DNA from 3 places in the Oceanobacillus sp. CF4.6 genome. Region 3 is predicted to be linked to each of the others. Evidence: riboswitches for the same ligand, from Rfam matches in the RefSeq annotation. Region 3 holds a riboswitch; each other region holds the start of a gene.
What was found. A riboswitch is a leader RNA that binds a small molecule or an ion and turns the genes downstream of it on or off. The one in region 3 is predicted to bind glycine.
Positions count from the first base shown of each region.

Region 1: linked by a shared signal. The riboswitch ahead of serC (3-phosphoserine/phosphohydroxythreonine transaminase) and the one ahead of ACHABU_RS11455 (hypothetical protein) in region 3 are both predicted to bind glycine.
Region 2: linked by a shared signal. The riboswitch ahead of gcvT (glycine cleavage system aminomethyltransferase GcvT) and the one ahead of ACHABU_RS11455 (hypothetical protein) in region 3 are both predicted to bind glycine.

Region 1 covers NZ_JBIMEX010000005.1:149,982-163,238, forward strand. Annotated here, with positions in the region: gene ACHABU_RS10115 (ectoine synthase) at 1-298, opposite strand, end outside; gene ectB (diaminobutyrate--2-oxoglutarate transaminase) at 337-1,614, opposite strand; gene ectA (diaminobutyrate acetyltransferase) at 1,636-2,142, opposite strand; gene ACHABU_RS10130 (DUF3889 domain-containing protein) at 2,661-3,320, shown strand; gene ACHABU_RS10135 (hypothetical protein) at 3,501-4,385, opposite strand; gene ACHABU_RS10140 (hypothetical protein) at 4,442-4,744, opposite strand; gene ACHABU_RS10145 (YolD-like family protein) at 4,984-5,304, opposite strand; gene ACHABU_RS10150 (hypothetical protein) at 5,306-5,521, opposite strand; gene ACHABU_RS10155 (hypothetical protein) at 5,615-5,869, opposite strand; gene ACHABU_RS10160 (hypothetical protein) at 5,996-6,319, opposite strand; gene ACHABU_RS10165 (phosphoglycerate dehydrogenase) at 6,574-7,773, opposite strand; gene serC (3-phosphoserine/phosphohydroxythreonine transaminase) at 7,770-8,870, opposite strand; glycine riboswitch at 8,968-9,049, opposite strand; ZMP/ZTP riboswitch at 9,155-9,235, opposite strand; gene ACHABU_RS10175 (TIGR00341 family protein) at 9,659-10,639, shown strand; gene ACHABU_RS10180 (hypothetical protein) at 10,710-10,889, opposite strand; gene ACHABU_RS10185 (TRM11 family SAM-dependent methyltransferase) at 10,935-11,912, opposite strand; gene ACHABU_RS10190 (nucleotide excision repair endonuclease) at 12,021-12,383, opposite strand; gene ACHABU_RS10195 (small multi-drug export protein) at 12,486-12,926, opposite strand.
Region 2 covers NZ_JBIMEX010000001.1:190,656-203,912, forward strand. Annotated here, with positions in the region: gene gcvPA (aminomethyl-transferring glycine dehydrogenase subunit GcvPA) at 1-1,287, opposite strand, end outside; gene gcvT (glycine cleavage system aminomethyltransferase GcvT) at 1,302-2,417, opposite strand; glycine riboswitch at 2,595-2,682, opposite strand; gene ACHABU_RS01080 (DEAD/DEAH box helicase) at 2,818-4,479, shown strand; gene ACHABU_RS01085 (YqhG family protein) at 4,466-5,245, shown strand; gene ACHABU_RS01090 (YqzE family protein) at 5,369-5,551, opposite strand; gene comGA (competence type IV pilus ATPase ComGA) at 5,697-6,701, shown strand; gene comGB (competence type IV pilus assembly protein ComGB) at 6,667-7,716, shown strand; gene comGC (competence type IV pilus major pilin ComGC) at 7,731-8,057, shown strand; gene comGD (competence type IV pilus minor pilin ComGD) at 8,032-8,472, shown strand; gene ACHABU_RS01115 (type II secretion system protein) at 8,459-8,800, shown strand; gene ACHABU_RS01120 (competence type IV pilus minor pilin ComGF) at 8,781-9,200, shown strand; gene ACHABU_RS01125 (hypothetical protein) at 9,172-9,555, shown strand; gene ACHABU_RS01130 (DUF2626 domain-containing protein) at 9,845-10,087, shown strand; gene ACHABU_RS01135 (MBL fold metallo-hydrolase) at 10,142-10,765, opposite strand; gene ACHABU_RS01140 (DUF2759 family protein) at 11,034-11,213, shown strand; gene ACHABU_RS01145 (LTA synthase family protein) at 11,315-13,225, opposite strand.
Region 3 covers NZ_JBIMEX010000006.1:153,583-160,134, forward strand. Annotated here, with positions in the region: partial or broken gene ACHABU_RS11430 (helix-turn-helix domain-containing protein) at 1-91, shown strand, start outside; gene ACHABU_RS11435 (helix-turn-helix transcriptional regulator) at 155-1,117, shown strand; gene ACHABU_RS11440 (type 1 glutamine amidotransferase family protein) at 1,192-1,824, shown strand; gene ACHABU_RS11445 (sigma-70 family RNA polymerase sigma factor) at 2,337-2,786, shown strand; gene ACHABU_RS11450 (PTS sugar transporter subunit IIC) at 3,098-4,189, opposite strand; gene ACHABU_RS11455 (hypothetical protein) at 4,390-4,629, opposite strand; glycine riboswitch at 4,741-4,838, opposite strand; gene ACHABU_RS11460 (hypothetical protein) at 6,156-6,413, shown strand.

The sequences.
Region 1 (13,257 bases), on a different contig from region 3:
GAGTTTCCGCACGTAGTTTATGTTTATCATGGTTGTCTAAGAGATACATGGATCCTGGTTTAAGCGACCAAACTTCACCAGTTTCTACGCTTTCAATTTCACCTTCACCTTCAATACAATATACCGCTTCAATATGGTTTTTGTACCAGAAATAACTTTCTGTTCCCGCTTTAATAATTGTATCATTTAAGCTAAAACCAACTTTATCTTTATTTAAGATAAATCTTCTGCTCTCCCATGTGTTTCCTTTTGTGTGGTCTTCTGTTCCAATAATTTCATCAAGTGATTTTACGATCATTTTCGTTTCCCCTTTTCAAGTAAGTTTTTCTATTATTATTATTTTGATAGTACGTGTTCAATACTATCAACTAAAATTCCAAGCCCTTTGTTTAAGCCTTCTTCATCGATAATAAGTGGTGGCAGGAATTTAACTACTTCATCTTTTGCTCCTGACGTTTCTACAATTAGTCCACGTTTAAATGCTTCTGCACATATCTCATTTGCTAGGTCCTCAACATGTACGCCAATACCCTGCATAAGGCCTCGCCCACGGGCTTCTCCTTTTAATTCTGGATATTTCTCAATAATCATGTCGATCGTATTTCTTAATAGACTCGCATTCTTATTTATTTCCTTTTCAAATTCATCCGTTTCCCAAAAGCTTAAAGCTTCTGTGGCAGCAAGAAATGCTAAATTATTTCCACGGAATGTTCCGTTATGTTCACCAGGTCCCCATTGATCATACTCCGGTTTAATAAGCGTAATTGCCATTGGTAAACCTGCACCACCAATAGATTTCGAGAGACAAACAACATCCGGCTTTATGCCAGCAGGTTCAAAGCTAAAGAACGTACCTGTTCTTCCACAACCTGCTTGCACATCATCAATAATCAATAGAATATCCCAACGTCTGCAAATACTTTCTATTTTCTTCAACCAATCCATACGAGCAGCATTAATGCCACCTTCACCTTGCACCGTTTCCAGAATAATTGCTGCGGGTAGTGCAACACCGCTTCCATTATCTTCAAGGAATTTTTCAATATATGCGATGGAATCCTGGTCTTCTACATAATCATCAAAAGGCATTGTTGATGTATGATGAAGTGGAATTCCTGCTCCATGACGTTTAAATGAATTACCAGTCACAGACAACGACCCGATTGTCATACCATGGAACGCATTTGTAAAGTTAATTACGGTATCTCGACCTGTTACCTTTCTGGCAATTTTCAATGCACTTTCAACAGTATTCGTTCCTGTTGGTCCGGGAAACATAATTTTATAATCGAGGTTTCGAGGTGTTAGAATAGTATCTCGGAACTTCTCAAGAAAAGCTTTTCTTGGTGTCGTTCCCATGTCGAGGCTGTGCAAAATCCCATCTTCTTTAATATATTCAATCATTTTTTCTTGCATCGCAGTATTGTTATGACCATAATTTAATGCACCTGCTCCAGCAAAGAAATCAATATATTCCTTACCATCTACATCCCATAGTTTATATCCTTTAGCCCTTTCAAAAACAGTAGGCCAACTACGGCTATAACTTCTTACTGCAGATTCCACTTCTTCAAACGTTTTCATTTTGTCATTGTTAATTACTGCAGTTGTCATCGACTCATCCTTTAATTTAATTTATTTTCGAAGCGGTCCAATTTTATATAACAGCTCATTTTCGTGCCCTGTTTGAGGAAAATCCTCAGCTGTAAAATAATCGCTAACTTTCCAATTTGTATTAAATTTCCTTGCAAGTCCAAAGAATAGACGTTTTGAGGGTTCATTTGACGGTGACACAGTCGCTTCCACATAGTGAACCTCTCCACATGTAGTACGTTCCAGTAACTGAAGCAACATTCTCGTTGCCAATCCATTTCCTCTCTCAGACTCATGAACAGCTACCTGCCAAATAAATAATGTATCTGTTTTTTCTGGATGAATGAATCCAGATATGAAACCGACAACCTTTTGCGTCTCTTTACTAATAACTACAATCGATGTATCCGCAAAAATTTCGCACCACATCAAATAGCTATAAGACGAATTTAGATCCAGATTGCCAATATGTTTAACAAGTTCGTATACCGGAGCCCCGTCATCTTTAGTTGGCTTGCGGAAAAGATATTCCGTTTTACTTATATTCAACTTTTCTGCTACTTCCGAAATATTGATGATGTCACCTCCTAATTTGTTTTTTTCGTATAATCAATTACCTTTAATAGCCTATAAGGAATACTTCATTTCGTCAAAATGAATTAAGCTTGATATAGCGTGTTTAATCGTGACTACTCGTGCTTAAGTGGAAATAGATGCCATTGTCTATAGAATGCTACCAAATAGTAAGGTATAATCCAAAATTTAAAAAATTTAGTAAAGTAAAACATAGTTAAACCCCTGATATAAAGCGATTTTCCAGTTTTTTCAGAAATAAGATATTGTTAGGGAATCTAACATTAATTTCTATGATAAAAAATTGTATAACAGCTTGCTAAATGCCTACTTATCAGCTGATTGCTAGAAATTTTACCAGAAAATAATAGTTTCATTTATTTTTTATGTAAATCTGTCATGTTAACTAAAATTCCATGTTTCTGTCACAAGCCAACCTTAAAATGTCATATAGTATCAGGAATATTTTTTAGTTTATTTTAGGAGGAAGAGATATGTATCCGTATTATCCGAATTACCGGTATCATCCACAACATCATTATTCAGCAACCCCTTCTGTGCATCCTGATTACGACTATAATAATGGATATCCACCCTACCCGTATGATCGTCAACAATCCATTAGAGGTCAGGCTACTTGGACAGATGGTGGACAAGTAACAAAATGTGAAATTCCTTGGTCAGATGATGAATTTATGACAGCTGCAGTTGGTGATACTTCACCTTACCAGTGCGGAGATACGCTGAAAATTAGAAATGTTTCTGCACCTGTTGGGAGAGAAATTATTGTTAAAGTAGTTGATCAAGTGGAAGGCTACCCGCCTAACCGAATCAACTTGCATCGAAGAGCTTTTCAAGCACTTGGCGTAAGTCCAAATGTTGGTGTTATTAATATTGAAATCATTCCCTCACCGGAGTTAGAGTTGGAAAAGTGGGGAAAATGTTTATTAGGAGTGACACAAACGGCATATCCGGAATATGATATTACAGACTACAGATCATCAGGAAAATCGATACTCTCTTCTACACAAACAAAAGAAACGTATGAATTTATCTTGCAATCTCCCCAGGAAACAATTAGAGTACAAGGAAATGTAATCTACAATCCTAATACCGACCGCATCATTTCTTTCGATATAAAAGAACTCTATTAAAGGTGAAAGGAGCCTGGAAATAATTATCCATGCTCCTTTGTTTTGTGTTCCACATTCTAGACAGATGCATCTCCCAATATTGCTTCCTTTCCTAACACTATTCTTTGTCAAGATTCGTCATGATTCGCCAAACTTTACACCCAAAAAGGCCTCCATCTGGAAGCCCAATTTTGTCTGCTATTAATTTTCCAATACAAGTGAAAGACTATCTACAAAAATACCGAAAGCACCATCATCATCTGTTGCTATAATAATTTGTGCTCCTTTTGTTTCATCTGGTGCTTTGTCAGTTAATAATTGATGGAAATTCCAGTCACCTTCTCCGTTCACCGGCTGCGTGAACCTTTCTACTGAAAAACTTTGTGCTGTGCCAATAGGATTTCCATTAGAATTAAGAAATTGAACACTTACTTCTGTTCTTGAATTATTTGGGTTGTCAATACTTGTATTAGGAGATGCTAAAGCAACGTTTAGACGATAAACTTTATCTTCACAAACGCCTGGTTTAATCTTTTGCGTAATGCTTGAACCTGGGCTCAAATTAGCTAGATACGCACCTTCATGTGGGTTAAAACCCTGTGGAACAATAGGATCGAATGTTTCCACCTGTGCAGTACCATTAACCATATATCCTGTAAAATCTCCTGTTTCAAAACTACCATTCGTTACAAGTTGAGTACGAACACATTTTTTCTCTTTCTTTCCTTTTTTCTCTTTATCTGTTTTACAATCACTTGCATGATTGATTACATAGACAGTGGAATTACCACTATTTTTAATTTTATTAGCATCCTCAATTTTTGCTTTACCTACATCCGTAATGATATCTAAGTCACTTTGAGATTGTTCTGAATCCTGTTTTGTTTTTTGAGTTTGCTCCTGCTTCTGTTCTTGTTCTTGTTCTTGTTCTTGTTCTTGTTCTTGTTCTTGTTCTTGTTCTTGGTTTTGTTGTTGAAGTTGAAGCTGAATATCTTTTAAGATAGATAATGTTGTGTTTAGACTATCTTCCAATTTTATTTTATTTTCCAGTTTATTTTTAATAAGAATTTCTAGTAGAGATGACATAATTCTCCTCCCTTCTTTACTAAATTCTTGAGGCACACGAAAAGCTGATTAGTAGGTTACCAACCACAGCAACAATCATGACGACGGTCACGGTCACGGTCACGGTCACGGTCGTCTCTTACAAATACATCGTCTGCAAGAATAGTCACTTCATCTGCATTGATTACTAATCTTCTGTTACGATGATCATCACATCTTCTTCGATCATCATCAAATCGATTTCTGCGTCTTCTATCATCATCACGTCTACGTCTGTCATCCACATCTATAACGTTTACTTTGTCTGTGCGAATAAGAACTTCATCTACATCGAACCTATCATCATCTCGACGGTTTCGTCTGCTTTGATATACTGACATTTAATTTCCCTCCCTTCTTGCCTTTACTACACCATATGTTAGTAAAAATACAATGAATAGACAGAAGCATCTACTTTCTATAAATGTGCTCTTTCATCTCCTTCGAACGCACAATAAAAAATAGATTGATATAACAGGGAAAATAACAAAAAAAAGACAATTCGAGTTAATCAGGTCGAATTGTCTTAGCTTTATATATTGTATAGCCAATTATAGGTATATTCTTATACGTATTTCGTTTAGTCAATTTTAATATCCAAGATATCATGCAGGTTAATTTTGGTCCGTTCATCATTATCAATTTTTATAAAACCTTGCCTTGTATCGATCTTAAATAGCTTCCCGTTCCTAATTTTAAAATCGTGTTCAGCATAATATGTAATCTCTGCTGTTAAATTATTGTGAATTGCCAAATGCAATTTCATATTTATTTCTTCGAGCTGCTGCTCATCCAGAATAGGCTTTTCTTTATATTCCTTCTGTTCCCACATATCCTTTAGAAGTTGAATATGCTCAGGCAGCATCATAGCAGTCCATTTTATACTTCCGCGATCATTCATTTTAAGCCCCTACCCTTCTTTTCACCGGACCACATGAAAGGATATTGTCTAATCGAAACGATCGCACTTTTTTTCGGTAATAACAATAGGCCAGAACCGAATTATCGTGAATACTTTTTATTCGTATAAATCGTTGTGTCACCGTATTTTCCTGGTCTATGTAGAAAATAACTATCTTCTCTTTATTCTCCATCGAACGTATAAGCAACCCTTTCATGCTGAACCCTCCGTTTAGGAACAATTGTTCTGAACACCTGTTCTTATTTTATCATAAAAGAGAGTTATGTACACAGTGAAAATTTGCTAATTCTTATTCACTTTCCTCATCTTCATCCATGTCAACATCTTCAAGTTCAAGCCAGGAAAGCATTTCACCTACAACCGTATTAATTTTTTCATCAACCATTTTTGTAACATATTTTTTTTTAGCGCGCTTTATGTTCGTAAAAACTTCCTCACTAAAGTCAATAATTTGTGTATCACTTTCAAGATTATTAAACAGCTCCAAAATTTCATCCAGTGCCTTATCGAATCGTTTACTTTCCAATTCCGTTGCTTTCATCATTTATCACCCGTTCTTAATATATCCAGAAACTTATTAAACATATGTAAAAGGATCTAAATTAAATAATCACTCATAATAATAGAATAAAAAACAGGCCTCAATCAGAGACCTGTTTATATGGACCAATTACATTTCATCGTCTTCTTCATCGTCAGTATCCGTTTCGGTATCTGATTCAGGGTCTGTTTCTGTTTCTGTTTCTGTCTCGGTATCTTCATCCATATCTGTTTCTGTTTCCGTATTTGTATCTGCTTCGCCATTTGTATCCGTTTCGGTATCTGTTTCTGTTTCTACTTCAGTTTCTGTACCGCCATCCGTTCCATCACTTGGTTCTTCTACTGGTGTTTCTACTGGATCTTCTACATCAACGTCACCGCCATCACCACCGCAAGCCGCTAGAACTACTGATGCAAATAACATTGGCGCTACCCATTTAATACCTTTTTTCATACTATCAATCCTTTCTAGTTGGTTGTACGATACCTATTTCCTAAATGAGCAGTTATAAAACCTTTTTTTATTCTACTTGATCACGGCTCTTTTCTAGAAGATTATTGTCTTTATCTAACAATCTATATACTGCTTGGTTTATAAAGCAACAAACAAAAGAGCCTTGATGATTAAAAGAAAGAAAAATACCAGTCGCACACTATTAATAAATAGCGGGAGACTGGCACAGGCATTTTATTCTCTTTTATAAAGATTTATATCACACGGATGGTAATCATGCCTTCAATCTGTTTAATTTCTTCCTCTAAGCCAGGAATAACATCCCCATTTACTTCATTGTCAATATCAATCATTGTGTATGCATAATCTCCACGGCTTCTATTAATCATATCAGCAATGTTCAAATTATGGTGGGAGAACGCTGAACTGATTTGACCAACCATGTTTGGAACATTACGATGGAAGGCTGCCACACGGCTCTTTCCTGTATATGGGATCGAAGCATTAGGGAAATTCACTGAGTTTTTAATATTTCCCGTTTCAAGATATTCCTTTACTTGTCGGGTAGCCATAATTGCACAGTTCTCTTCTGATTCTCTTGTAGAAGCACCAAGATGTGGAACTGGTACGGCATTTTTCATATTCAATATGTTTTCGTTAGGAAAATCCGTAATATATTTACCTACTTTTCCACTTTCAAGTGCTTCGGCCATATCTGTTTCATTCGCAAGCCCACCTCTGGAGAAGTTTAAAATATGTACTCCAGGTTTCATTAGATTAAATGCTTTTTCATTAAACATTTCACTTGTATCGTCCGTCAAAGGAACGTGTACTGTAATATAATCAGCTTCTGCAAATAATTGTTCCATCGTCATCGCTCGCTCCACGTTACGAGAAAGCTCCCAAGCTGTATTGATGGAGATGAATGGGTCAAAGCCAATAACATCCATATCCAAGTCCAATGCATCGTTTGCTACAAGTGCACCAACCGCCCCCAGACCAATAACCCCTAATTTCTTTCCTTTAATTTCATTACCGACGAACTGTTTTTTCCCTGCTTCAACAAGACTTGGAACTTGATCACCTTTACCTTGTAGCGTTTTTGCCCATTCAATTCCAGCAAATAAATTACGTGATGAAGCCATTAATGTGGTTAGTACGATTTCTTTTACAGCATTTGCATTGGCTCCTGGCGTGTTGAAAACAACAATTCCGTCTTCCGTACACTTGTCGACCGGAATATTATTAACACCTGCTCCAGCGCGTGCAATTGCCTTCAAATTAGTGTCGAATTCCATCGAATGCATATTAAAACTACGAACAACAATTGCGTCCGGATGTTCAGATTCATTATCAATTGCATAATCACCGTTTTTGAAAACATTTAGCCCGTTGTCTGCGATATTATTCAATGTCTTTATTGTTTTAACTTTATCTAATGTTAGTGTGCTCATTTTCTCTCCTCTTTCTGTTCGTAGTTAGTTTCAAAATCGTTCATAAATGTAACCAATGCTTGAACTCCCTCTATTGGCATTGCATTATAAATGCTAGCACGCATACCTCCAACAGAACGATGCCCTTTTAACGTCTCAAGTCCCTTAGATTGTGCTTCCTTTATAAAGGCAGCATCCAATTCAGTAGAATCGGAAACAAAGGGAATGTTCATTAGCGAACGACTATCCTTACGCACCGGTGATTTAAATATAGAAGATTCTTCAAGCGCATGATATAGCATTTGTGCTTTCTTTCGGTTAATTTTTTCCATTTCCTTTAAACCACCGAGATTTTTTAGCCACTCAAAAACAAGCTTGGCCATATATATCCCGTATGTGGGTGGTGTATTATACAATGAACCACTCTCACTATGTGTTTTATAATCAAGCATAGCCGGGCAATTTTCCGGTGCGCGACCAATTAAATCTTCCCGAATAATAACAACAGTCAATCCAGCAGGGCCGATGTTCTTCTGTGCTCCTGCATAAATTAAACCAAATTTCGATACATCGATTTCTTCAGATAAAATATTGGATGACATATCCGCTACAAGTGGAACGTCCCCTGTATCTGGAATCTTTGAATAAGCAGTTCCTTCTATTGTATTATTTGTTGTAATATGCACATAATCTGCTTCTGGATCAATCATACTCTGGTCAACAGCAGGTATATATGTAAAGTTATCATTCTCTGATGAGGCGATGACACGAATAGTTCCAAATTTCTTAGCTTCTTTGATTGCTTTCTTTGACCATGATCCGGTATTAACGTAGTCTGCTTTTCCACTTTTACCAAGCAGGTTCATTGGGACAGTTGCAAATTGCTGTGAAGCTCCTCCTTGAATAAAAAGCACTTTATACCCTTCAGGAATAGCCATTAATTCTCTCAGCAGTTTTTCAGCTTCTGTTATAATATCCGTAAATAGTCCGGAACGATGACTTAATTCCATTACAGACATACCTGAATTTCTATAATTGACTACTTCTTCTTGAGCTTTTTCCAATACTTGCAGCGGGAGCATAGATGGACCTGCTGAAAAATTATATACTCGTTTCATGTTAACACCTCATCCTTATTATTCTTTCACCAAGAGATATAAAAAAAAGAGACTGGTCTCCCCAATCTCATTAAACATCAAATAACATAAAAGTAAGTGTTATTCTTCTGTCCTTTTGCCTGAGATCTTGAACCCTTCGGCGTTGCAATTATTCTTGCATCCTCTCCAGAAGCTGCTCCTGTTATAGTCTGACCCACAACAATCATAGCTTTTTAAACTATTCAATTATATAAGAATGTCATCGCCTCCTAATAGCACAAAGAGGTAAGGGGAAATTCTCCCCTTACCTCTGCCCAGGCGAACGACATTTCGATATCATATGCTCCCTCGCGGTTATCCGCGTTTCGCCAGTTGCATATGACCTTTAATTTGTTATAATCCTATCAAATTTTCCACTAAATTACAACCTATAAAATGAATTTCCTCCTAATCAGTCAAAATTTCTATTATGTATTTTAAAGTAGATCAATTATAAACACTATATAACAATAAATTTAATTTGCTTCTATGACAGCACGATTAGCCCTATTTACTTCATTGTGAATATCTTCCATAGTTTATTAGGTTACAAAAGTGTTTTCTTATGAATATCAAAAAGGACGTTATGGTATAGAAATATCATAGGAAGCCTCATTTTTAGTAAACGGATTAGCAATCAATTGAGGATATGTTTAAACAGCAGAAGTTTTCAGGTTAAAAAAGCGGATTAGTATGATTATTCATTATGAAAAGAGAAAGAATGGCAACAATAAGGTGTAATATTTCTTTGTATATGGGAGACGAAAATTATGTCATTACAGTTGCTTGAAATTTATGCCCCTAAGAACTTTTTAAATATAGAAGAAATAAAGGATCATTTTTCTGTTATTTCCTATTGGAACTCTGAGGAAGAGAAAGAAAAGTATTTAACACGGATTCTATTAGAGACCAATGATGTAGAACAAATGCTTGATTATTTGGAAAGGTTGCCTGGTGGTGAAGACGTTTATCAAGTTATGTTGCTGCCGGTACAAACATATCTACCTAGAAAAAAAGAGAAAGAAGAGGATGAAAAAAAGGACTTGCAGCGAGCAAGTCGGCACGAATTATATACGACAGTTCAAGGGTCAAGCCGTATAAGTGTCAGTTATATTTTGTTTATTATTTTCTCCGCTATCGTTGCTACGGTTGGCATTATAAAAAGCAGTCCAGCAATCGTCATCGGTGCTATGGTAATTGCCCCACTTATTGGTCCCGTAACAGCTATTTCATTTGCTTCCGTTCTCGGTGATTTTAAATTAATACGTCAGTCCATTATTACATCTCTAGTTGGAATAGGAATTCCAATAGTAATTGCCGCTATATTTAGTTTTTCCTTCGATCCACCCGTTTACAGCGATGAATTCCTTTCACGGACAGACATTCAAATTATTGATGTGATTGCAGCGCTCGTATCTGGTGCTGCAGGCGCACTTTCTTTTGTCAAAAGAAATACAGGCGCTCTTGTAGGTGTTATGGTTTCAGTAGCCTTGCTCCCGCCTGCTGTTGTATTCGGTATGATTCTCGGAACTGGAAATTGGGCTGCAGCTCTTGTCCCGTTTATTCTATTAATGGTCAACGTTTACTCGATACTTTTATCGGCTGTAATTGTTTTTTGGTTAAGTGGTATTAAACCAAACAATTGGCAGGATCTGCAAAAGGCGAATATATCCCGGAAACGTTCTCTCCTATTTATATTAACGATCACGGTCATACTTATAACAGCAATTCTTTTTATCAATTTTGTCTGATACAGGGGACTAGGGACAGGTTCATCATCGCTGTTTTACCGACTAACTAAAGACAAGGACCACCTTGTCCCTAATCAAGTTCTTGATATGCTGTTTGATATTTCCCACCAGCAGCAACTTCAGAATGGTACAATGCCTTAAGGGCGAAGCTTTTCTCTAAATCGTGTTCCTCCATCAATTGTTTTAATCGCTTTTGTAATTCCTCATTGTTGCTAACCAATTTTTTCATTTGAGATTTCGTGTACTTCATCGATTCTAACTCCCTTCCATATAAAATATGTTAAGCTAGTCAATATCACTCGCATACGATTACTTCACGAGTAAATAAACCTGATATGTCTTTTTTAGCTACTGCTCGGTCCGTAATCATAAATCCAGCTGCCTTTAGAACTTCATCAATCGGCTCAACCGTTACTACGACTAATTTATTTGCAAATCTCCGAGCACTTTGGAGCATTTCCAGTTGCTCTTCATCTGAGATAACCGAACATAAATTATAAGGCAAATCAATAATTGCGACATCATAGTGCTCCGTGACATCCCGAATATCTGCTAAGTTTACTTCTCCCTCAAGACCAAAATATTCGATGTTTTCTCTTACGCCATTGATGATTAGACGATTTCGGTCACTTCCTACGATATCAATCCCCATGGAAAGGGCTTCAACTAGTACTGTCCCAATTCCACAACAGGGATCAATTGCTTTGATGTCGTGTGGAATTGGAATAGCAATATTTGCAACCGCCCTTGCCACACGTGTATTGAGCGCAGTCGAATATTCATGCGGCTTCTTCTGATGTTGAAACCAGACAGGCTCACTTTTCGCATAGTCGCCGAATACCCATCTCCCGTTCACGTTCGTTACGCCAAAAAGTCGATCGGCATGATGTAAATCCGCTTCCCCATAAACATGCATTCCGATTTCTTTCTCAACCATACGCCGTCTCTTGTAGCCTTCCTTCTCCTCTTTTACAAGGCCACTATTTTTCACATAATTCACTTTGAATGTTGCCCCGTCTAAATCCAACGTTTCTGCTTGCTTGAGAAGATCCTGAAAGTTCTCCTCTTCAAAAATCACACGGATTCTTTCTTTCATAAATGGGCTTCTGGAAGGATCAACTTCCACAAAACTTTCCAGTACTTTATTGTCCGTATCCTTTCCAAAAAAGGCGCGCATTTCCAGAGCACATAAAGAGCGTTCTTCCTCTGGGTAGGAGTACATATATACATAGGTTGATACATCTTGATTCGTAAATTCCAAGTTCGTTTTCATCCTTTAATCCTGAATTCTTATGCTTCAAATTAGCCATTATATATTTTTATGGAATAAAAAAAGCAATAGGCATCGTCTAACATGAGTGTCCGTATTGCTTTTTATTCATTAGGTTTGCTTATAGAATACTTTTTCTACATTGTATTTCGCCTGAAGTTTATTAATGATATACGTTTCATAGATCTCTCTGTCGGCTGGTTCTTCAACCAAACAAAGCTCAATTTTCGTAACTTCATCACGATGCATCTTCATTGGCGATACAGTATCCTGAAAATGTTTTTTAATTCTTGGTCTTAACTTTCTAGCTTTTCCGACAAATAATAACTCATTATTGTCGTTATAAAACATGAAAATACCGCCCTTCTCTCTTGTGATCAAGTGAAAATCGGTAAATCCATAAATATTACTTACCTCCGGATTATTCTGTTTCGTAATGGTAACATCTGGCTTTGGAATGGTTATATCTATCACTTAAGCTTCACTTCCTCTTTCTACATTAATGTATAGAATATCATAATTCGGGATAAAGGGATAGTTTATCGTCCCACTTAGAATACCCCATGCCTTATCTATTTATAAGAAAATATCTAAGCCTAGTACAGTCGCTATTCCAATAATTAATGTCCAAATACCGATACTAATCGTCAACCAGAGTGTAACCCACTTTTTTTCAGCGCCAAGGGACATGCCAATAAATGCAGCAATATGCGTCCCCGTTAATATTGGACCTAACATAGCAAGACCAGGGAGTCCATACATGTTCCAAATCCTTTTACCACGATCTGTACGTTTCGAAGGTTCTTTCCCTTTTTTTTGTTGACGCTTTTCGTACCAAGTCTTCACTTTTTCATATCCATAAATAACAGGGATAACCGTAAGTAAATTACCAGTAAATGCCATAATCATTACCCAAAATGGCGATAAATCTCTTATTATACCCAATGGGATGACGACTGCAATTTCCAGCCAAGGAATAGCAGCTCCTATAAAAACTAATATATATTCGTAATTCATCGTATCCTCCTTTACGAACGAAATCCCAATCCATTAAATACAACACAAATACTGTTAAAATCCTACCATTTCCTGTAAGTAAAGGAAAGAACGAAGCTTTGTTAGCAAGCCATTAGGGACATGGAGGGTTATCCTCCCGCTTAAGATTCAAAATTAAAGCGCCAGCTCCCAAAAAGGTGAGTGCTGACGCTTTACTTTTTAGCAACGGGACAAAGAACGATTCCATTGTTTTGTTTCTAAGGGGATCACGATGAAAAAAAGCAGTTGGGTGCTGCATCAAGATAGAGCAAATTTTTGGTAATTAAAGGAAAATGGGAATGTTGTTTACACT
Region 2 (13,257 bases), on a different contig from region 3:
AGTTACCGCTACTAACATATAACCTTTTAATTCGGGATAATCCCGTTCCAGGTCATACCCGCCAATAATACCCTTTTCAAATAACTTCTTATTAATTTCAGAGACCGAATCAGAAAGTTTCACTACAAATTCATTGAAAAATGGACTTTCAAATACGACTTCAAGATTCGCTTCTTTAAGGCTGGATTTCGCATACCTTGCTTTTTGCATATTTAAGGTTGCCATCTTTTTTAATCCGTGTTTCCCGATAGAACTCATTGCAACAGAACTTGCAAGTGCATTTAAGGCCTGATTGGAGCAAATATTTGAAGTGGCTTTATCACGACGAATGTGCTGCTCCCTAGCTTGCAATGTTAAAACAAATCCTCTGACGCCGTCTTCATCTTTTGTTTGACCAACAAGGCGACCAGGTACTTTACGCATTAACTTTTCAGTAGTAGCAAAGTATCCACAGTGAGGACCACCGAATTGCGCCGGGATACCGAATACTTGTGTATCACCTACAACGATATCTGCACCAAATTCACCGGGAGGAGTAAGGTATCCAAGTGCCAATGGATTACTTGAAACAATAAACATTGTCTTCTTTTGCTGATTGATTAGTTCTTCCACTTTTTGTAGTGGTTCAATTTGACCAAAAAAGTTAGGGTATTGAATAACAACACCTGCAATTGTTTCATCCAATTCCTGTTCCAAATGATCAAGATCAGTTAAACCGTCATTTAATCCAATTTCCACTATCTCCACATTTTGACCTCTTGCATATGTTTCAATTACCGCACGTGATTCTGGGTGAACCGCTTTGGATACAAGTACTTTTTTTCTTTTCGTTTGGGCGGCACTTAAATTAACTGCTTCTGCCAGTGATGTTCCACCATCATACATGGAGGAATTGGCTACAGGCATACCGGTTAATTCGGATACCATCGTCTGAAATTCAAAAATTGCCTGGAGTTCCCCTTGAGAGACTTCTGGCTGATATGGTGTATAAGCAGTATAAAATTCAGAGCGTGAAATAACATGATCCACGACAGATGGAATAAAATGGTCATATACTCCTGCACCTAGGAAGGAAGTATACTCGCTTAAATTTGCATTTTTATTTGCCATCGCAGTAAGTTCTTTTTTTAACTCATATTCATTTGCTGGTTTCTTCAGATTTAATTCCCCTTGAAAACGTACGCTGTTTGGAATGTCTGAGAAAAGTTCATCCGTTGACTCAATACCAATTGTATCAAGCATCTCCTGTTTGTCGGTTTCAGTCATAGGTAAATAACGAAATTCCATTACTAGTTCCCCCTCTATTTATCTCGTTTGTAAAATGGTGTTTTTACAATTCGAGCTTTAAGTGTGCGTTTTCTTACCTGTACCTCCAATTCAGTACCTTCTGTTGCAAATTGTGAATCGATCAATACGAGTCCAAGATTTTTATTCAGTGTAGGTGATTGGGTCCCTGAAGTGACAAATCCAATTTCCACGTTATCTTTCCAAACAGGGTAACCATGACGCGGTATTCCTTTATCAATCATTTCGATTCCTACCAATTTTCTTGTTGTCCCATTCCTAACTTGTTCTTTTAATACATTTTTACCAATAAAATCTGCTTCTTTATTCACTTTTACTGCAAATGTCAAACCAGCTTCAACAGGTGTAATATCTTTTGATAATTCTTGACCATACAGGGCGAGTGTTGCTTCAAAACGAAGTGTATCTCTGGCGCCAAGTCCTATTGGTTCAATACCTGTATTATTACCTGCATCCATAATCAGATTCCACAATGCGGGTCCTTTCGATTTCTCAATATAAATTTCAAATCCGTCTTCCCCTGTGTATCCTGTGCGAGAAACAATTGCAGGCTGCTTCAGACCTGTAAATAAAACATGATCCATAAATCTAAAAAATTTAATTTCACTTAAATCTGTTTCCGTAACTTTTTGCAGTATTTTTTCCGATTCTGGCCCTTGCAGTGCCAATTGAACGTAATCATCTGATATGTTTGTAATGGAAAGCTCATCGCTATTGTATTGATTGTTTTGTACAAGCCATTCATAATCCTTCTCTGTGTTTGCTGCATTTACAACAAGCAAATAATCGTCAACTGCAAGCATATAAATAATCAGATCATCAACCGTTCCTCCATTTTCATAACACATGATCGTGTACTGTGCACGAGAGGGAACTAATTTTGCAACATCATTGGTTACTAAATGTTGCAGAAATTCCAAGCTTTTCTGTCCCTGAACAGAGATTTCACCCATATGGGATACATCGAAAAGCCCCGCTTTTGTTCGAGTTGCCTCATGTTCCTTTTTAATGCTGGAAAATTGTACAGGCAGATCCCATCCTCCAAAGTCAATCGTCTTTGCCCCATGTTTTTCATATTCAGGAAATAAAGGTGTACGTTTCAATTCACTCATCCCAACACGCTCCTGTTCTTTAGTTAAAAAAATGCACAAAAATAGAGATCTCTTCCAAACTGAAGAAATCTCTGTCCTTAAACCAGAAAGTTGCATACCTGCACTTAAACAATAGCCAATCCGTACAGATACTTGCTTCGTGGGTGGTTTACATACTGTAAACACTCTCCAGAGTTGCGTCCTACAAGAGTCTTTTTGCCTGAGAGATTCGCTCTTAACTTGCTCCTTCGGCGTTACTAATCGTAAGCTCTCCCCTTGTAATCATTCGCTGATGAAAAATCCATATTTGGTTATACTATGTACAGTAACAAGAAAATCTATTTCTTTTTGAATTATATCATAATTGGAAACAAAATTGTAGTAAAATCCAAATTTTATTAATAGGAAGTGGAATTATTATATGGATTCTATTCACATTGAGAAAGAATTAACCTTTATAGATCGACTAGAGTCAGTCATTGAGAAAGATGAGCAAATTTCCAGTTGGGAACTTTTTTCAATGGCTTACCAAGCTGAACTAACGACAATTGCCCCATCGTTTAACGGGTTGCGTTCGCTTGCGTATCTTCCACATATGGAGTTTCTAGATCATCAAATCGAAGTAGCACAACAAGCAATTGAAAGGATGAATGGCAGGGCAATATTGGCCGACGAGGTCGGTTTAGGCAAAACCATCGAAGCAGGACTCATTTTAAAAGAATACATGATTCGAGGCTTAGTACGTAATGCCCTTATTCTGGTTCCGGCTTCCCTTGTCAATCAGTGGGTAAATGAATTGAATGAAAAATTTTATATTCCAGCAGTAGCATATCGAAAGAACTACAGTTGGAAGGATAATTCAGTAATTGTTTCTTCGTTGGATACTGCAAAACGTCCTCCGAATCAGGGTGAGATTCTCGAGATGGAATATGACTTCATTCTTATTGATGAGGCGCATAAGCTGAAAAATCATAAAACGAAAAACTATCAATTTGCCCGTGCATTAAAAAAGAAATATTGTTTACTATTAACCGCAACCCCCGTGCAAAATCGTCTGATTGAAATATTTAATTTGATTACAATTCTAAAACCTGGACATTTGGGAAGCTATGAATCGTTTATTAATAAATTTGGAAAAGACCGAAGTAAGCTCGAACAAGATCCATATTTAAAGCAGTTGATTCAAAAGGTTATGATCAGGAATACAAGAAAAGCAACCAATCTTAATGAATCGAAACGCAAAATTGAAACAATCTGGCTTGATTTCCCCGAGGCAAGTCGCGATGTGTACGACCACTTGGTTAATATTTCTTTAGGATTCTCGACTTTTTCAAAAATAACTTATTTAAGAGAGATCTGTTCTTCGCGCGAAGCATGCTATATGTCATTAAGTAAAATCGCGGAACAGAAAAACAATGAAAATGTAATAAAGCCTTTATTATCCAAGATCGAGCAGCTTCCACATCACATAAAAGCAGATAAGATTGTAGAATTGATTAAATCATTAGATGGTGAGAAGGTCATTGTATTTACGGAATATCGAGCGACCCAATTTTATTTGCAATGGTATCTGCAACAGCATGGTATCTCATCTGTGCCGTTCCGAGGTGGATTTAAGCGGGGAAAAAAAGATTGGATGAAACAGCTTTTCAAGGATCATGCGCAAGTGCTCATTGCAACAGAAGCTGGCGGAGAAGGGATTAACCTTCAATTCTGCAGTCACTTGATTAACTATGACCTTCCTTGGAATCCAATGCGTTTGGAACAAAGAATTGGTCGTATTCACCGATTTGGTCAAAAAAGGGATGTGCATATCTATAATATCGTTATCCGTAATACAATTGAAGAACATATCCTTAATCTCTTGTATGAAAAAATCGACCTCTTTGAAAAAGTTGTGGGGAATCTGGACGATATTCTTGCAGAACTGAATATACAAAGCATCGAGTCAGAAATGGAATCAATTTACAACGAATCCACCTCTTCAGGTGAAGTGAGAATTAAATTAAATAATCTATCATCCATCATTAAAAGTACACCAATCCATCATACAACTGAGGAGAAGCTTTATGGCAATAACTAATTTAAATTCATTTTTATGTGATTATTTCTCAGCAAAGAATTGTGGGATTATCCACAATAATGAAGGCGTATTAAAAATACAGTTGAATGAGCAGATGGACCGGGAGCTGATGAATCGACCATTTTATTGGCATTACATTAAAAAAATTGGACGTGATGGTGATCCAATGCAACTCACAATGATTACAAATCCCCAAAAGCGTGATATTCCTGGTGAATGGATTCATTTTGGAAGTCCAAGACTGCAACAGATAATGAATAACTTAAAGAGCAATGAACGTTTCACAAAACTGTTTCAGAAAGTGAATACAACAAACAAGGTACCTCTATATCCATGGCTCGTTACTAATATTAAGGTTAGTTATCAAGGTCAGCATAAAAAAGATGAAGTTTTCTCTATCGGTCTGCATCTGGTGAATGGCAGAATGAAACTAGATATGATGACAGAATTGGGTGAGCTGCAGTTGCAGACAAAAATATCTGATTTCTGCTTTACAATCTCTCCTATCATAAAGCTGAGAAGTGGTTATTTGAGAATTGAGGATGTGATAACGAATTATATTTATAATCAGGAACATCAATGGGCGGAGAGATCGTTGGAAATACTGGATGAAGAAATTAGAACACTGAAACACTTTTACGAAGAAGAGACGGAAACGGAACAAATGAAGAATGAAATAGATGAATTAACCAAACGTTATGACCCGAAAATAACAATAAGTATGATCAATGGCGGGATATTTTATCTCAAAGAAGACGCATTATAAACCCACCAGTTTAGAAAACTAAGGCATTCGCCAAGCCTTTGGGCGAGTGCCTTAGTTGCACTTATGCAGATAGATAAGTTTTATACTTTTCTATCTGCCAACGAAAAAGAATAGCAGACCCGTTTATCTGCTATTCTCCTTTTGAAACATTATTCTTATTGTAAATGGGAGCATTCCAAGCCATTTGCTCGTATAAATAGGATAATCCTTTTTTCGCTTTTTCCGCTTCTGCTTTTCCTCTGAAGATAAGTCCATATAGGAGATCAACTGCTCGGTAATAAATTTTAAATAATCATTTCCTGACATATGAAGCCCACCCTATGTTTAAGTTATACCCTTATCCTTTGCATTATGAAAAAATATATTCAAAAATTTTTTAATTTGAAGAAGGAATTTAGCAAAACGTGTCGAATATAATATTTGTTGGATTTTATAAGGAGGTGAAAAATTATTGAATCCTGCAGCGAAATTATCTAATAGCCTTCTGAACGCTTCGTTAATAGCAAATGCTTCCGATATTCACTTCTATCCATTTCAGAATCATACCGACATCTATTTCCGCATTCTAGGAAAACGAATATTCCATAAAAGAATTCGAATGGAAAAGTTTCAATTACTTCTTACTTACTATAAATTCATATCTGGAATGGACATTGGTGAATCCAGGAAACCTCAGAACGGTACCATTGAGCATAAATCAGATTCCAAATTATTTTCATTGCGAATTTCAACACTCCCTCTCAATAATACAGAAAGTCTGGCTATAAGGATTCTCCCACAGGACACGACACTCTCTTTGGAACAACTATTTCTTTTCCCAAACCAATTAAATAAAATTAAGAAATGGATTACCAACCGTGCGGGAATCATTCTGTTTACAGGTCCTACTGGGAGTGGTAAAACGACAGCTCTATATGCACTTCTGGAATCCATTTTACAGGAAAAATCCTATCAGACGATTACATTGGAAGACCCAATTGAAAAGAATATGGAACACATTCTTCAAGTGCAGGTAAATGAAAAAGCTGGGATCACGTATCAAACAGGACTGAAAGCAGCCCTACGTCATGATCCCGATATTATTATGGTGGGAGAAATTCGTGATAAGTATACGGCGCGATTTGCTTTTGAAGCTTCTTTGACAGGACATCTTGTATTAAGTACTCTGCACGCAAAAAATGCTGCAGGCACGATTCACCGATTATTTGACATGGGGATTGAAGAAAGTGACCTTAAACAGTCCCTAATCGCAGTGGCAGCATTAGAATTGCTCCCCTTACAAATGAACAATGTAACACGCAGAGCTGCAATACTTGAATTGCTGGATGGTGAAATTCTAAAAAGCGTTATAGAAGGCCAGGAACATACGAAACCAGAAATGTTCCATTCATTTGAGTATTTAAGAAAGAAGGCTTTTGCATATGGATTCATTTCTGAAGAGATTTTCAATTCGTAACAGGAAGTTGAACAGTGATTTACAACTCCGCTTTCTTCGTTTACTACATCGTCTATTAACAAATGGCTATTCCTTATTGGAAGCATTGGAAACGATAAAATGGGATAAAGAAATGTACCAAACAACAGAGGTGATTATTACATCATTGAAGGAAGGATCAACCATTGATGTCGCATTTGAAAAAGCTACTTTTCATCCTACTATCACTTCTTACTTATATTTTGTACAAGGGAATGGAGATTTAACAGGAAGCATTGAAAAATGTGCTACCATGTATAATCATCGAATAAAATATATAACGAAATTTCAGCAGGTAGCCAGATATCCATTAATTTTATTCTTCGCCTTCATGTTGCTACTCTATTTTATCAAGACAAGTATTCTTCCCTCCTTTCAAGATCTTTTCCAAACAAGTACAGAAGCATCTTTGACTGTGTCGCTTTCAATTGTAATTATTGAATTACTTGGTAACACCGTATCTTTACTTTGTGCAGCATTTGTCATTGCGGTTGTTATATGGAATCTCACGAAGCACCGATTACCAATTGAGAAACAGATAAAAGTATATAGAGCAATCCCCATCTACAGAAGATTTTTGAAGCTGCAAACCTCTTTTCACTTCGCTGCACATTTTAGCTCCCTTCTAAAAACCGGTATGTCATTTCGGGAAATTCTTCAACATATGTCCAAACAACAGAAATTACCCATTATCGCTTATTATGCAAACCAAATGACAACCGAATTATCAAGGGGGCTTCATATCGCAAGTTTATTGACGGTATTTAGTTTTATGGAAAATCAGTTAACCGCTATTTTCCGTAAAAATGCGGACATGCATGCTTTGGAAAAAGATCTAACTATATACTCAGAGCTGTTGATGGAAGAAATTCAAAGGAAGATATTAAAAAGTATTACATTAATCCAACCCGTATTTTTTCTGATTCTCGCCAGCTTCATTATTTTTATCTATATAACATTGATGTGGCCGATGTTTCAGTTAATGAAAACAATATAGAAGGAGTTAAGATCATGTTTAATAACAATAAAGGTTTCACCCTGATTGAAATGTTAATCGTATTGATGATTATATCGGTTCTGATTATTCTTATCGTTCCAAACCTTGGAGATAAAGGAAGTGAAGTTCACAGTAAAGGATGTAAAGCGCTTGTCAGCGTTGTTCAGGCCCAAGTAGATGCTTATTATATTGAAAAAAATGAATATCCGTCGTCTTTAGATGATTTGGTGCCACAATATATAAATGACGAACAGAAAAAATGTCCAAATGGCAAAGAACTACAATATATTACAGATGATGAAGGAATTAAAAGACTTGTTGCTAAACCAGAAGAATTGTAACGGTTTTACCTTGCTGGAAGTCCTATTTGTATTAACTAGTTTATCTGTCATATTGTTACTCTTCCCTACAATTAATTTGGATGCAATTGAAAAACAGCAGGAAAAGCAGTTTTTAGAGACTTTTCAATTTGATGTGCTGTATGTCCAAAGTTTATCTACATTAAATACAGATGAGAAAGTTTTCATCCGATTATATAAGGATCATTATAAAATATTACAAGGTACTAAGAAGACAATTGCGGAAAGATTTTACCCCTCTGGATTGCTTATTGATCCAAGAGGAAATGCCGATATTATTTTCAATGAAAATGGAACATTTTTATATCCGCGCACAATTAAAATAACGACAAAACATGCGGTTTATGATGCCGTATTTCAACTTGGGAAAGGCAGGTTTTACATTGCAGAAAAATAGCGGATTTACACTGATCGAAGTGTTAATTGCTGCAAGTATTCTTTTCACCACAGTTTCCACTTTTATGCCGCTTATTTTAATAGTGGATGCGGAACAAAAAGTGTTAAGTGATCGTCGTAATTTGGCATCTATACTCCATGATGAATTGCAGCATGTGATTTGGGATACTCCTGGAGAACTTCCCTTGAAATTTACTGAAACGTTAAATTCCATTCAAGTCCGATTTGAATTTAATATGGAACAAGAATTTATAAAAGGATGTGTCGCATGGAATAATGCAAAGCAAAGAGAGGAAAGATTGTGTTTGTATGGTTTACAGGCATCGTGAAAAAGGTTTTACATTTGTTACGCTACTATTAATGATTACGATCCTATCTAGTACGTTGCCTTTTTTAAGCTATCTGATTCAATTCGCAGACTATGAGTCCAATTATGATGAAATTTCTGCACAGCAATTCTTTCATTTTATTCGGAATGATGTTATTAAATCAACATCCGTAGAAACCAATGGAAAAAAGTTGTACTTAAACCAACAATATGAAGATGTGACAGCTACATTTGAATTATATGGCAGTTTGATTAGACGCCAGGTAAACGGACAAGGTCATGAAATTTATTTAAGGGATGTAAAGAATATTTCTTTTGCCTCCCTCCCTTTTGGAATCCACGTGTCCGTAACGATGTTAACAGGAGCGAAACATGAGAAAATTATTATCCACTACCAATAATCAACATGGGTTTATCTTGCCATATGTATTATTTATCACGACATTAGCTTTGATATTGATCACCGCTCACATTCAAAGCTACCAACGCGGGATGGAAATAACTGACAGGTATCTCCAACAACTAAAAATGGAGACTCTCTTTCAGATGGGACGTGAAAGAATAAAATCGGATATCGATGAAATAACGGTTCCGGGTACGTTAGATTATAATTTTCCCTACGGAGAAGTGCGTATTGAAGTGCAGGAGATCGAACAGAATAACTATGAATTATTTTTTACAATTACTACAAATTCAAATAACCATATTTATGCCATTAAAAATATATTAGAAATTGAAGAAAATGTGACAGAATAAGCTTATACAGTTTATAACAAGCGCTCTAGGAATACCTCTATTTAACATATGATTTAAGCGATCCAACGACATATACGATTTACCAATAAATAATTAAAGAGAATAAAGACGCAGGTGTCGTGGAGATTTCCAATCTGGTTGAAACCGATTCAAGAATATGATTGATGGAAACGGTTAAAACTGTAAATATATAGCTAAACTTCAAATGTTTAATGACATTCGTTTACATTCTGTTAAACGTCGTATATAATAACTATGAAAAGGCTACATAAAAGGAGGGGGAAGACACATGGATCGGATGTTTCGTGTACTTGCCTTTTGGACAGGTATTTTTACAGTAATGTTTTACGTCGGTGACATGATGAATACTGCACTCTTATTCCTGGTTCAAACGGCGTTTTTCCTTACAGTAGGTTATTTAAAATTATCTGAACGTATGTATATGTATTTATTTGGAGCGTATTGCACCGTATTTATGGTTGGCTTTACTTGGTATTCTGAATTTATACTTGTACCTGGTTTCGGACATTAAAATGAAAAACCCCCGCATGTTTCACCATGCAGGGGTTTTTCATTTTGTTGTACTTCATATCCGTACAAAGGGATTTCTTTGCTTTTCCATACCGATTGTAGTTTCCTGACCGTGTCCGGGGTAGACGGTATATGTATCCACTAAAGTATATAACTGATTTCGAATACTCATTTCCAGCTCCTTCATATTGCCTCCATACAAATCCGTTCTCCCTATCCCCTGATAAAATAGGACATCCCCACTTACAATAAACTGTTCTTCTTCAAATACAAAACTTACACTGCCAGGCGAATGTCCCGGAGTATGCAAGACAGTAAAGTTAAATGGGCCAAGCTGCATCTGTCCAGGGTTTAATGTGAATTCTGCAGGACTGGCAGTGATTTCACTATCTTGCAGCTTCCGTGAACCGTTCTTCATTGGATCCGATAGCCAGGATACTTCATTTTTATGAATGAAAACTTCTGCGCCGGTATGTTTTCTAATTTCCTCTAGTGCTCCAATATGGTCGAAATGTGCATGCGTTAATAAGATAGCTTGGAGATGGAGTTGTTTTTGGTGTAAAAATGCGGATATTTTTTCCACTTCAGCACCAGGGTCGATCAGCAATGCCTCCTTCCCCTCGTAAATAATATAACAGTTAGTACCAATAGGTCCTAAAGACATACCCTCAATATTCATTATAAAACCCCCATATAATCACAAATTGGTAATTCAGGAAAACGTTTTTATTTTAACTCGACAAAAACAAACGAATGCTTTAAAATAGAAATAGATTGTCTTAGTTACATAATAATATAAAAGTATTCCCTAATACAATTATTAGTAACCTTGGTTGTCACCAAGCTTTTAAGTGACGACCTTAGTTGCACTTATGCAGTAAGAAAGGATTTATACTTTCTTAACTGCCAAGCTATTAGGAGTACAGCTTCAAAGGAGGATGAAATTTATGCAGCATATTGTATTAGCAATTGTATTTTTATTTGTAACATTACTGGCTGTCGTATCAGTCATTCGTCAACTTAAATACAAAAATCTATTTGCTTTAGCTTTTTCAGCGGTTACAGCGTTGGCATTTGGATTCTTCTCAATTGCAACGATTTTATCAGAGATTGGGATTATTAATTAAGTAAATTGCTCCAAGTGAAAAGTTAACTTTAACGGGTTAACTTTTTTTAATGTAAAAAACTGCTTTCAGTAAACACTGAAAGCAGTTTTTATTCTAAATGTTTATTCTTTCTCTTTGAAATTAATAAATCGAAACAAATCCCCATAAATCAAATTGTCGGAATAAGATAATTCTGCTTCCACTTTTTCCTCAATAGGGGAACAAACATTTGCTACTCTAGCTTGATTTTCAGTCTCTGTATCGGTTTCACTCGTAATTGGTTCACCGGTTTGACGATCATAGCAGATACCTGCAGTAGAAACGTACTCATCACTTATAAAATCACCATTTCTTAAGGCGATGTATTCCTTCCTATCTTCAGAAAAGACATCATTTCCAAAATAAATATCATTTTCGGCTTCGATACCCAACAGACTTAAAATAGTTGGTTTCATATCAATTTGACCGGTAATATCAGATATTAATTCCCCATTTCCATCACCGGGAATATGAATAAATAATGGTACCCGTTGTAATTGAACTTGATCGAAAGGAGTAATTTCTTCTTTATCCAAATACATACGCATTGCTTTATTGTGGTTTGCACTGATACCGATATGATCCCCCATGATAATAATCATAGAATCTTCATACAAACCGGAGTCTTTTAGCTGTCCGAAGAAGTCTTCAATAGCCTCATCCATATATCTAACAGCCGGAAAATAATTATTTAGTGTATTTGAATTGGAGTCATAAGGATCCATTGACGTATCTTCTTCATCCATTTCAAATGGAAAATGGTTGGTCAATGTAATAAATTTCGAATAGAATGGTTGTTCCATCGATTGTAAATACTTAATGGATTGTTCAAAGAATGGTTTATCTTTCAAGCCCCAACCAATTGAATTTTCTTCTGATACTTCATATGCTTCCTCACCATAGAAGTGATCGACTCCCAGGCTTTCATACATCCCTTCCCGATTCCAAAAGCTTTTGTTATTCGAATGGAGGACTGTTGAAGTATAACCTTCTTTTTCGATTACTTCTGGTAGGGCATGGTATTCATTACCACCATGTGTAAAGAATACAGCCCCACGTGATAATGGATAAAGTGAATTTTCTACTAGAAACTCGGAATCAGAAGTATTTCCCTGGCCCGTTTGTTCATAGAAGTTATCAAAATAATACGTGTCTTCATTCGTAACAAGACTGTTAAGGAAAGGTGTTACCTCTTCACCATGAAGTTGATTATCGATAACGAAATGCTGGAGCGATTCCGCGTTAATGAATATTACATTTTTACCTTCAGCGGCTCCAAACTTATCGGAATTCTCAACGACTTTTATGTTCTCATTAATGAAATCCTGTATTTCAGGTAATTCATTTCCATCAGCGAATACACGTTGCGATTCCGTTTTGGAATGTACAACTAGATCATAAACATGATAGTTAAATAACCCAATGTTTTTCACAAGATATTCACGATCAAATGCTCGTGTGAATAATTGTGGTCTTTCCATTTCTGCTAAGAAAAAATTACCTGCCAACAGCACAAGTGAGATTGCAAGCGCAAAGACTTTCCCGCTCTTCGGATATTCAACAGCCAATTCAGCTTCTTGTTTTTTACTTAAATACCATATAATGGCTGCATCAACAAAAAGCAAAATGTCCAAAGGCTTGATCAGTGTCATTATACTTGATCCTAAGTCAGACATATTACTTCCCATGAATAATTGAGGAATGGTTATAAAGTCTGTGAATTGACGATAAAACACTAGGTTTGCAAAAACAATAAATGTTACAAACAAAGCGGTATATCTAATGAATTTCATTTGCCGTGATGTTTTATTGAACCATACGCTGATAGCGAATATCAAAAATGCCGATACAAATGGATTTATAAATAAAATAAACTCCTGCATCATGTTTTCTAATTCAATATTAAATATTAATCGATAAACAATATATGTTTTAAATCCAAACAATAATGCCGCTATTATATATAAAGGCATTGTAGGTAGTTTAAACTTCATGATTCTTCCTCCTATAAAAACTCTCTCCATAT
Region 3 (6,552 bases):
AGAGGGAGATATGACTGTAAATCACATTTGTGAAATTACAAATGTGTCTAGGGCCTCATTATATAGAAAGCTATCGGAAAGGAACAGTTGATGAGTTATACCAAAAATCGGAAATATATAATAGAAGATAAATTTCATATAGAGGTGGAATTATATGCCTAAAATTGACAATGTGCTAGCGATTCTATGGATGCTTAGTTCAGGTGAAAAAATTACTGCGAAACAAATTTCGGAAAAGTTAGAGATTAATATAAGGACTGTGTATCGTTATATTGATACACTTTCAATAAGTGGTGTACCTATAATTTCAGACGCGGGACATAATGGTGGATACACTTTATTGAACAATTTTATTGAAGCTCCTCTTTTTTTTGATTTAGAGGAGCAAACCTCGCTATTTCACGCTGCTATTTTTGCAGAAGAAGCCGGGTATTATGGTGGTGAAGCACTAGATAGGGCTATTTCAAAGCTAAGGAAATATTCGAATCAAGAGCAGGAAACAAAGATAAATCAACATTTAACTAGTCTTGAAGTAATAAGTCGATTAAGTTCCCTCGCTATGGAACCTTTTTTGAAGGAGTTGGAGCAGGCTGTAGCTGACGGATACTCTATAAAAATTCTATATCATAAAAGTGGCGAAGAGCAATCAAAGTATAGATTGGTTAATCCGTACAGAATTATTTATTGGAATAATAAGTGGTATTTTATTGGATTTTGTCATCTCAGGAATGATATCCGTAGTTTTAGAGTAGATCGAATTGAAAGTCTAATGCTAACCAAAAATAAGTTTAATCAGCCAGAAAATTTTTCAGCACGTGACTTTTTTATGAAAAACCTTCTTCCAACTATAGAAGAAAAAGAAGGGATTATTTCTTTAGTTATTAATGGAAATACAAGTGCGTTGGATGATATTTGCCAACATTGGTTTTTAGGACATTATTTACAAGAACGGACTTCAAATCAAGCAGTATTTCTTCTTGAAAAAGATATAATACATAAATATGTACCTTATTTACTTTTACCGTATGGTAAATCTATTCAAGTTATTGAGCCAATAAGTCTTAAGAAAAGACTTATTGAAGTTCTGTCGGAATTAATAAAATTTCATCAAATTTGATAACTTCCCTGACGCTAGGTGTCAGGGAAGTTATGTTATATTTGGCATATTAAATGTGATTGGAGTGTTATTGGATGCAAACAAAAAAAGTTTTTCTTTATGTATTTAATACAATGTCGGACTGGGAATATGGATATTTAATTGCTGAACTAAACTCAGGTAGATATTTCAAAAAAGGTTTAGCACCTTTAAAAGTAATTACAGTAGGAGCTAATAAAGAAATGATTACTACTATGGGAGGACTGAGCATAAAACCAGATATTTCCCTTGATGAATGTATTCTTGAGAGTAAAGATCTTTTAATTTTACCAGGTGGGAATACTTGGAATGAAGAAATTCATCAACCTATCTTGGAGAGAATTGGCCAAGCTTTAAAGCTTGGCACTATTGTTGCTGCAATTTGTGGTGCAACTGATGCCCTCGCGAATATGGGATACTTGGATACTAGAAAGCATACAAGTAATAACTTAGAATATACTAAAATGGTATGTCCTAACTATAAAGGAGAAAAGTTCTATGAGGTGGAATCTGCGGTATCTGATGCAAATTTAGTTACTGCATCAGGAATAGCTCCTCTGGAATTTGCGATGGAAGTACTGAAAAAGTTAGATGTATTTGCACCAGATACATTACATTCATGGTATAACCTAAATAAGACTCATAAACCTGAATACTTCTTCCAGTTAATGAATTCAATAAATAGCTGAGCTAAAAAATCAACTTAGCAGTTTTATATTAGTTCAAATAAAAATAATGAAGTAACTGAAAAGCTCACTTTCTCTATTTTGTTTTGCAGAGAAGTTGGGCTTTTTAATTTGGAATTTCCTTATCGTTGTAAAATCCGCATTTTCCTGATGCTACCCCTACTAGAAAGTTAATTTATTTGACAGGGAGAATATGAGGTTTGTGAACAAATGTACTTAAACTATCTGGTGCGAGAGTTTAAGAGGGCGATCATCAAAATTGATTGTCCTTTCTTTTTTGAAAACCATATGGAATATTATGTTAAGATTAATTAAAAGATTATTAAGTTAACTGGCAGTTTACTCGAAAAAGGATTTTCTTAAACTGCTAAAAGCTATGATATAAATGCTATATTAGAAGAGCCGTCATGAGACGCTCTTTTTTTATGTTTACAGAACCATTGTTTTTTCTAGAAAAAAAGTTGAAACTTTTTTATAATAAATTCACTCTAATAAGCGGAAAAGAGGTCAAATTGATGAATGAGCTTAAACTTATTAAAAAGGCAATGAAGGGAAACAAGGAATGTCTAGAGGAACTTCTTGTTTTACACGGCGATCAATTGTACCGTACCGCTTACTTATACGTGCGGAATCGTGAAGATGCTCTAGATGTTGTCCAAGAGACATCCTACAAATCTTTTTTATCAATTAATCAATTAAAAAATGAAAAGTTCTTTTTAACTTGGCTAACAAAAATACTTATAAACTGTTCGTATGATTTATTAAAAAAGAATAAGAAAGAATTACCTTTGAACAAAATGGTCGAGCTTACTGCAGATAAAAGGGATAAAAGAGAGGAGAACCTGGACTTATTAGAGGCGATTAATAGGTTAAATGAAAAACATAAAAATGCAATTATTCTTTTTTACTTTCAGGATCTCCCTTTAAGTGAAGGCCCTCCTTATTCGATACAGCGGAGAAGATAAATCTGGCTATACAAGCCTCACCAGAGTACTGAACATCGAAAGGAGAGAGCATGTGACAATTGTTTCCATCACATGCTCTTTCTTTTCTGATTTAATAGGGTAGTTGTAGATTGAATTGAAGATTAATGTGAATTCAGGCCAGTGAGCAACGCACTCAAGCGACAGCTTTGCCACTCGTCTCACTCGGGCCACAGCACGCACTCATCCCGTTTCAAAAACACTTCTCACCTGCTGATAAAATTCCTTTGTTTCCTCGAGTTGAATCCACTGACCACAAAAATGGGACCGGACAAGGTACCTGTCCCCGTGTCCTATGCATTCATACTTTCAGGTTCTAAATTTGGTTTTTTTGCTCTTGCTTCATCTTTTTCTTCTAATTCCTCCTCATCACGAGTTAACAGCTCTTCTTCAGTTATAATTGGGTAGTTTTTAAATATAAATGAGCAAACCAATCCAACTGTGACTCCAATAACTGCGACAATTACGCCGACTAGGAGGACTTGTATAGGCGGGTTCCAAGCAAAAGTAGATGCAAGTCCTGCAACAACCGAAGCTGTACCTGGAGAATTATTTACCAAACCTGATAAAGCTACTACAATACCTGCTATTCCCCCGTAAATAAAGTTTGTAACGTATATTGGGATTGGATTGGCTGAAATAACATGAGCTTTTGTTAAAGCTTCAATCGCTACTGAAATAGTTTCTTGTGGTGTAGTTAATCCCATTCTACGGAAGAATGTGTAATTCAAGAACCCGGAACCAAAAATGGCCATTGCAGCGATAGCCATTGGTTGACCAGTAAGACCCATAATCGCAGTTAAAGCCATTGAACTAAGCGGAGCTGTAGAAGTAACAGTCAGTACTCCACCTATGATAATTCCCATTACAATAGCTGATTGAGCTTGCGCACTTTCTAGGATACTTCCTACATTCAACAGTATTCCGTCAACAGGTGGAGCAATCAGAGCGGCAATGAAATAAGTTAATGGTGTTGCAATAAAAATAATAGCTAGTAAGTTGATTCCATTAGGGATTTTATCTTGGAACCATCTTACAAGGAATGAAGCAAAATATCCGGCTATAAAACCAGGTAAAATACCCATACCTGCCAGCGGAAGCGATATCATTAATGCATAACCTGGTTGAACTTTCAACGCCATAGCAACCAGCGCACCCGCTGCAATACCGGATAAACTTCCTGCTAAATCACCAATTTCCTGAAAGACAGCAATTCCCAACATATCCCCTAAAACAGAACCGATTAAAGCCTCAATTAAGAAACTAGCTACCGCAGCTGCTGCCAAAGCCCCCATAGCTTTAGATCCATACGGTGCCTTAAACGTAAATAAAGAGAACAACGCTAAAATGACTAAAAGAGAAACTGTACCTATCAATACATCCATCAAATCTTCCTCCTACAATTAAATGATTTTTTGTGTAAATTCAATTTATCAAAGAAAAGAAAACCCTTTCTAAAATATCAAATTAAATGATAATTTTTGTTTTCATCATATTTAACCATTAGTTTGGTATGGTATAACTACTTCTTTAATTTGTCAAACTAGAAAAAAATTAACTAATCTCTTGCAAAATGCTTGCCATATCAAAATTCGTCTGAAAAATCTTTCATGCGTATAAACTTTGTCGTATCGGAAAATTTAAAAAAGACATCTGAACAGGCATTGTCTAAAAAAACGCTGTATTCATTACCCCTAATGAAATTGCCATATGTAATTGATCTTCCGGCATCGCATTTGCGAGTGAATGTGAGAAATGCCAGTAAGTAAGGCCCCCATACAATCCCAGTTATTATTGTGTTATTATCTTTATAGCTTGTTTCCATGTAACACCCCCTTTTATTAACTGTTCCATTGAACGTATATAACCTCCAGTGATGGTAATTTTAGACACAACAAAAAGGACAGAGAAAAAAACATGTATCATGTGCTTTTCTCTGCCCTTCTCTGTCCTTTTACCTGAGAGTTTAGCCCAATAGAAATAGAGCCTTCCCCTTCGGTGACGTATTCACACGTTCTCTCCAGAGTTGTGTCCAGTTGCAGTTTTTTTTACCTGAGAGATTCACCCCAAGGGTCTTCTTTGGAGTTTGCTCCTTCGGCGACTGAACATATATGCTTTCCTGCAACTTTCATCCACTATTAATATAATCCCGATAGCCATTAAGCCAAAAGGAAACGCTTTCAAAATATCATTTCAAACAATAGTACGGTTTAAATAGTAAAGCTACATCCTGTAATACAAGCTTACAAATATTCAGACTAATTATAATTATATACGTGATAATAAAGCTTTCACAATGTTAATACTTGTAATATTTGCAGCTAAAATAATTTTTTTCTAGAAGAATATACTATAAAAAATAGGGTTATCTTTTACAGGTGAGTTTCATCTTATATTAGTTAAACGATTGAATAAAATTTCCAACTTTAATCGGTTTAAGCGTTCCTTTAAATCGATTGCAACATTCATTCGTTTCTGTAATTTTGATTTTACCAGAATTCACAGAATATATCCATAAAAGTATAAATTAATTTTGACCATATCAACCCTAATTTTATTGGATGGGCTGAGCTATTGAGATATTAATCAGTATTTAGAAGATAAAAGATTTAGATAAGATCATCAAGTATCTTGGCCATGTTTGAAGGAGCTTTACCTCATATGTTCGGCTTGCGGAAAGATTGTTCGGTGTTATCAGCAAGGAACTGGGTTTCCTTTTTCGGCTCCCTGTATTATGAGGGGGATATCGTTGTCAGTGTCATTTCAGTTATAGATTCTATTACACGAACGAACCCATATGATACATAAATTGAAACTTATTTACTGGCGCGACTGTTTCAAACTTTTTACTGAATGCTGTAACTGGAGCACTCATTGTTGCGAATACGTATGTCCAAGTGTCAAGAGAATATAGTTCCTTCCAATCTGGGATATTATCAGTTGGCTATTTAATTGCTGTATTATCGATGATTCGTGTCGGTGAAAATATTGCAACGAAGTGGTCCAAGAAGGCCAATGATCTTAGCAAGTCTTTTAGTGGTGGTTGGAATAATGTTAATGACCTTTACAAACTTACCAAACTCGATTTATTCCATTGTTGTTTTTATTAGTTTTACAGTGAGTTATCGTTTATCTGATGAACTGGAATTGTCTGGGGATACGTTTTAACAGTTGTTAATTATATAGAAGGGAGATTTTTAGAATTAGGGAAGGTATGAATTTAACGATGTTTTGGTTACCATAAAGGTCTGCGCATCGTATGGGATTGGACTTTACGCGACACCATCCACAGATACAGTAGTAGCCAATGTTCCGGCAGCGAAGGCAGGAGAGGCGGCAGGTATCTATAAGATGTCTAGTACACTTGGCGGTTCATTCGGCTTAGCAATACCTGTTACTGTCTATAGTGCAGTCGAAAAGACTGGAAATATGGGAGCGGCCGCAAGTATAGGGTTGCTGGCAAATGCTGTTTTTGCTAGACTAGCTTTACTAGCTATAGTAACTATAATTCCAAAAGATAGTGTAAAGAAATCATTAGAATCAGGTATTAACGAACCATTGGAAGATAGGGAGAGTTTGCTCCTCAAAGTTGCAAAAAAAATAAACTAAGAGTTGACAATAATCTGATTTGATAATATTATAAAATGAGTAAAATATTTGTGAATAAATATTGTGGGAGAGAGTCAGGATCTGCTTAGCATTGATAGAGTAAGTACCTAAAAAGGGAGCTAATTAGGTTGATTTCCCC